DNA from 2 places in the Ruminococcus sp. Marseille-P328 genome. Region 1 is predicted to be linked to the other one. Evidence: riboswitches for the same ligand, from Rfam matches in the RefSeq annotation. Region 1 holds a riboswitch; the other holds the start of a gene.
The links. A riboswitch is a leader RNA that binds a small molecule or an ion and turns the genes downstream of it on or off. The one in region 1 is predicted to bind tetrahydrofolate.

Region 1 (3,194 bases):
AGATACCTGCGCCGGATTCCATATTACTGGTGGAGGTATCCTTTGCCCCTTCTGTAAAGCAGGTTATGGTTGCGCCATCGCCAGTTTGAAGTGTGACGGTATTTGCTGTATGGCCTATAATTGTACCGCTGACTGAGCTGGTAATTTCCCGGCTTCCAAGAGAATCCGGATCATCACCGGTGACTGCTGTAACAGTAACACCATCCAGTGAATTTCCCTGAAATTGTCCAGTGCAAGTTATGGTTACATAGGAGCCTGGTGCTGTTCCACCTTTAAAGTAAGAAGGAATCTGAGACAAGTCCACATTTATTGTGCTGTCAGAGCCAGAGGGAAGAACTGTGAGCGTATTCAGGGAAATATTCTGAATTTCTGCATGAATCTGCTGTTCTTTTGCTGAGTCATCGGCAGAAACTTGTGCAGGATCTGGTGTTGGTGTTGGATCTGGAAGTGTAAGCGGATCAATATCTGAAATGCTTAGTACTTTCAGATGACTGGCATTAAGAGAAGAACTTTGGGTATCCTGACTGGAAGCAAACTTGCCTTTAAAATGAATGTATACCCATACACCGGTGCGGATGCCATTCTGATAATATTGTTCAGTTCCAGTGATTGGATAGGTGGCTGTTTTGCCTTTTTTATTTTTTATGGTAATGGTATTTGGAGTCAGACTCTGTACTTCCCCATAGGCCTTTCGTACTTCCAGCTGATGCTTTTTGTGAAAGTCGTCTACTACTTTCAATGCTTTTACAGTGCTGGTATCCTTGTTAGAGAGCTGACCCTCATAAATGACACTGATTTCATCTCCAGTGATCATGCCATCTTCGCATTCCAAAGTTGCTTCAGAAAGATCAAAAACGTAAGTTTGTTCCTGACTTTCCATAGTCAGGGTGGCACCGGTGAAATCCTTAAGGGTTCCTTTGATTTCATCCATATAAACACGCTGTTTGGGCGTTTCTGAAGTGTTCTGTAAGGTGGTTTCACTCTGATCAGAAGTAGAAGTATAGCTGGTGATTATATCACCGGCAGTACATCCTGACAGAGAGAACAGTACCAAAGAGCCAAGTAATAGTTTTGTGAAATTTTTCATTGTTGCTTTGTATCCTCCGAATCCGGAAATGGTACAGGAAGAAAATCGAAAACCTCTCGGCATGCATTCCATTCCTCCGAGTTATCTGGCATACGATAGCCAAGTCCTGTACATTCTGTAGTAGCATTTGTATTCATGTAATTATTATAAAAAACATTGTAAGGATTCTGTAGTGGCGACTGTTTTTGGCAGGATGATTTGTTTGTGGATTTTATATTCATAGAAACACTCCTTTTTGTCAAATATTTTTCCTATATAAGGGAAGATATTCTTAGAATATGCGAAAAAGAGGAGAGTATGCACAAACATTTGTCAGTGAACAGTAACGCGCTTCGCGATGCACAGAAATCATGCATTCGCATGATTTCGCGCTAAGATTCTCGGGTTTTCTGTGAACTTTGTTCACAAAAAACACTCGCGGAACATTACCAGTAAACAGTAACGACTAATTTATTTATGTGAATATTATAACAAATACATATTGAAATTTCTATATTTTGTGCTATAATCATTTTAAATAAATAATAGCGAAGTAGGAATTTATGCGTCAAGTGTTCATTGGCTGGGGAGTCGCCGTGAAACGAAAAGCAGCAGGACTGTTTACGATATATTTTCCGCACCCGTTGCTACATGTGAGAACATCTCATAATGTGGAGGGATTATTATTTATGGTAACTACTCTGTTATTTTAATCATTATGGAGGTGTTTTTTTTATGCGTAAAAACAAACAGACATGGAGTGTTAAGACTCTTGTATTCCTTGCACTGCTGGTAGCAATCCAGCTTGTGCTGTCACGCGTTCTGGTAATTGATCTTGGTGTATATCGAATTACATTGGGAACTGTCGCCACTGTATTGGCAGGTCTTTGGATGGGACCTGTAGCTGGTGGTGTAGAAGGTGCTGTTGCCGATATCATTGGATGTTTTATGAAAGGCTATGGAGTTAATCCACTGATTACTTTATCAGCAGTTGCCTGGGGTGTGATCCCCGGACTGGCTGGAAAACTAATGGCTGAAAAGAACAGAAAAGTAAAGACTGTTGTTATGTGTGTCGCAATTGCAGTCTCTGGCGTAGTGGGAACACTTGGACTGACCACTGCAGGACTGGTAATGATCGGAGCAAACTTCTATGCAATTATGCCAGGACGTCTTGTACAGTTTGCAATCATGACTCCAATCTACTGCGTACTTACCAGTCTTCTTTATTTCAGCCCGCTTACAGGCATGGTTGTAGGAAACATAAGACCTGCTAAGCTGGAGAAGAAGACCGTATAAATGGCAGCAGTCCAGGAGCTGAATTATATACAAAACCCCAAATTAAATAATATGGCATAAGATGGATTATGAAGCAATGCACTTACTGGAAAGTTGATTGTTTGAGAAATCAACTTGTTGAATAAGTCAAAAAATACGATTCCCAAATAAAAGGCTGTGATCAGGATAAACACTGATCGCAGCCTTTTTTAAACATGTTCTGAAAAGTTTTCAGTTTGTATGTGTCTGAACCCGGAACCAATAGGTGTAGAGATAATGAAGTCCAAGTGATTCATAAAGATTACGTGCTGGAGTGTTTCCCTCTACTACCTGAAGATAGGCCTTAGTTGCGCCTTTCTTTTTTCCTTCTTTTAGAAGTGCAGTACAAATCTGACGAGCATAACCCTTGTGTCTGAAATCTTCGCGAACATGGATAGCGTACAATCCAATATAATTTCGATCCAGAATGCCAAGCCCGGTTGCAATAATTTTTCCGTTACTCCAGATGGAGGCGCATACGGTGTCTTTTACGATGGCATGATACATGGATGGAACTACAGCACGGTGAACAGGATTAATGGTGCCTTTCAGATCAAAAAGACTTTCAATCCAAATATCTGGAATATCGTCAGTAAGAGTTACCAGATCGCAAGGCGCAGAAAGATCTGCTCCATCCAGTGAGGCTGCCATAACATTTGTTGTATGCTGGATTTCGTAGTTGCGGTTTTCCAGAAGATAATCAAAATCCGGAGAAACCAGAGGACTGATCTTAAAAATTGCAGGGCTGCCCAGTCGGGCATACTCTGCTTCGCAGAAAGAAACCTTTTCCCTCCAGGAAAGGGTAGAAGTTCCG
Region 2 (3,194 bases), on a different contig from region 1:
ACCCCAAATTGCTTCTGTCATCTGGATCACGCGTCTGTTCTCCTTGACATCATGAACACGCACAAAAGAACAGCCCTTCATCACACCAATTACACTGGTAGCCAGTGTTCCCTCTACACGCTGGTCTACAGGCAGGTCAAGTGCCAGTCCGATCATCGACTTGCGTGAGGTGCCAAGAAGAACCGGAAAGCCCAGATTCTTAAAAAGCTCCAGATAATTCATAGTTTCCAGATTCATCTCAAATGTTTTTCCAAATCCAACCCCTGGATCGAGAATGATTTTCTCATCTTTGATTCCTGCTTTTCTTGCAAGATTGACACATTCCTGTGTCTCAGAAAGCATATCAATGAGAAAATTGTTATATTCTGTATTGGACTTATTGTGCATGAGACAGCATGCAACATCATATTTGGCAATTACAGCTCCCATTTCAGAATCATATTTTAATCCCCAGATATCGTTGACCAGATCTGCACCGGCCTGAATCGCACTTTCTGCCACGCTGCTTTTGAAGGTATCTACAGAAATGGGAATGTCAAAACGTTTTCTGACCGCTTCGATAACGGGCAAAACTCTCTGAGCTTCTTCCTCTGCACTGACCGGCGTGTGTCCGGGACGCGTAGACTCCCCGCCAATATCGATAATATCCGCACCATCCGCGATCATGGCTTCTGTATGCCGCAAAGCTTCATCTAAATGATTCCATTTCCCGCCATCGGAAAAAGAATCAGGAGTAATATTTAAAATTCCCATTATATAAGTGTGATTTTGTGTATCAAAAAAACGATTTCCAATTTTCATAAATAGAAACCATCCTTTCTGTTAGATTTTTTAGAAGGCTTAATATTCAATTGTCAGATTTTTTTTCTCAGAAGGCCAGTAACATTCTGAAGCTGCTGAACATGAAAAACAATTTCTGGACTTTTTATCAGCCTTATATAGCAGCATAGCCAACACATTATCAGATCCATCCGTCCTGTGCTGACTGATCGCAGATAATATTTCCTCTTTTTCCTGCTCTTTAAAATGCAGATCTGCCAGAATCTTTCCGGCTATTTCAGCTCCTGCAATGTCATGAGAAATACCCGACAGATATTGCTGCGCACGGCCAATGTCATGAAGAAGAGCAGTGGCATAAATGATTTCCCTGGACAGATTAAGCTTGTTTTCCAGAGAATAAATATACATCAGCCTGGCAACATCCAGAAAGTGTTCCGGCGTATGTCTGCAGAAAATACGATCTTTTTCAAGCTCCTGTATTTTCTCACAGTGCTTTTGATAAAGGGGATGCCGCCAGATTAAAGAAATACGGTTTGTTTCAGAAAAAGAACTGCTCATTTTCCGACCATGGAAAGGAACATTTTCTGCAGCTCCTTATCTTCTTTGAAGGCTCCGCGGGTTACAGTTGTAATTGTTTTGCTTCCTGGCTTTTTAACGCCTCGCATGGTCATGCAGGTGTGTTCTGCTTCCAGCATAACCATAATTCCCTTCGGAGAGAGGGCACGCTCCAGAGCGTCCGCAATCTGTACTGTGAGGCGTTCCTGGATCTGCGGTCTTCTGGCATAAACCTCTACCGTACGTGCCAGCTTGCTTAATCCTGTGACTTTTCCATCGGGAATATAAGCCAGGTGCGCCTTACCATAAAAAGGCATCAGATGATGCTCGCACATAGAGTAAAAAGTAATATCTTTTTCCAATACGATCTCATTATTTTCTACTGGAAACTGCTTCAGTAAATGGTGATCTGCTTCCTGATCGAGACCACCGTAAATTTCCTCGCACATACGTGCAATTCTGTCGGGAGTATCAATCAGTCCCTCCCGGGTAATATCCTCACCGATTCCTTCCAGAAGCAGGCGGATGGCCTGTTCTACTTTTTGTTTGTCAACCATTAAAAATAACCTCCTTTGTATTTGATTGCGGAGACTATCCTTTTTTGATAAAACCGGGGAAGGATTTTCGAATTCGAATATCTGCCTGCTTAATACGCAAAAAAGGATATCTCCAATTGTGATAGAATGTATGTCGAAAACATTCCCTTGAGCCTGTTAAAAAACGTTTCCACAAATCGCAATGTGCATCTTGCAGAAAGCTCCTTTCGGGCAGGCTCTGACACAATATGAGATATCCCTCTTATAGTGCTTGCAACGGGTGCGGATAATATACCGTAAGACGTGCTTTTCGTTTCAGTGACAACTCCCCATTCACCGAACACTTGACGCATAAAATCCTATTTTGCATATCATTCATTTCGAAAGTTAGTATATCACGTCTTTTGGGAATAGAAAAGTGTTTTTTCTTAAACAGGTTGCGAAAGGGTAACGTGGATATTATAATAGGAATAGACAAAATTCACTGGAAGGAGTCAGTTTTATGACAGTTAAAGAACGAATCACCGCACTTCGGGAAGTAATGGCAGAGAAGAAAATAGATGCTTATCTTGTTCCCACAGATGATTTTCATGCATCTGAATATGTAGGAGAATACTTTAAGTGCAGAAAATATATTACAGGTTTTACCGGATCTGCCGGCAGAGCAGTCATCATGCAGGATATGGCTGGATTGTGGACAGATGGAAGATATTTCATCCAGGCGGCCGCACAGCTGGAGGGAACGGGTGTAGAGCTTTTTAAAATGGGAGAACCAGATGTTCCCACTGTGCACCAGTTTCTGGAAGAAAAATTAGGCGAGGGAATGTGCCTTGGTTTTGACGGAAGAACCGTCAGCGCCGAAGAAGCAGATGAACTGGCCGAACTTCTTGCAAAAAAAGGAGCCACTCTTCAGACGGATTCTGATCTGGTAGGAGAAATCTGGGAAGATCGTCCGGCACTTTCCTGCGAACCGGTTATGGAACTGGATGTAAAATGGGCAGGCGAATCCCGTGCTGACAAATGTGGAAGAATCCGTAAATCAATGGAAGAGAAAGGTGCAGATGGATTTGTACTGACTTCTCTGGATGACATTGCATGGCTGCTGAATATTCGTGGCGGCGATGTACATTGCTGTCCGGTTGTTCTCTCTTATTTGGTCATGACCAAAACAGAAATCAGGCTGTTTGCAAATGAAAAAGCATTTTCGGCTTCAATTCTGGACGCATTATCTAAGGATGGCGTAACCATTTTGCCCTATGACAGCATTTATGAATATGTAAAAACATTTGAGAAAGACATGACAGTTCTTCTTTGTAAAAAGAA

Region 2: linked by a shared signal. The riboswitch ahead of folE (GTP cyclohydrolase I FolE) and the one ahead of ACESTK_RS07030 (folate family ECF transporter S component) in region 1 are both predicted to bind tetrahydrofolate.

Annotation. Positions count from the first base shown of each region.
Region 1 covers NZ_CAXUBQ010000007.1:107,075-110,268, forward strand. Annotated here, with positions in the region: gene ACESTK_RS07025 (hypothetical protein) at 1-1,087, opposite strand, end outside; THF riboswitch at 1,614-1,715, shown strand; gene ACESTK_RS07030 (folate family ECF transporter S component) at 1,802-2,362, shown strand; gene ACESTK_RS07035 (N-acetyltransferase) at 2,573-3,194, opposite strand, start outside.
Region 2 covers NZ_CAXUBQ010000024.1:64,184-67,377, forward strand. Annotated here, with positions in the region: gene folP (dihydropteroate synthase) at 1-801, opposite strand, end outside; gene ACESTK_RS16055 (HD domain-containing protein) at 841-1,338, opposite strand; gene folE (GTP cyclohydrolase I FolE) at 1,335-1,892, opposite strand; THF riboswitch at 2,144-2,240, opposite strand; gene ACESTK_RS16065 (aminopeptidase P family protein) at 2,374-3,194, shown strand, end outside.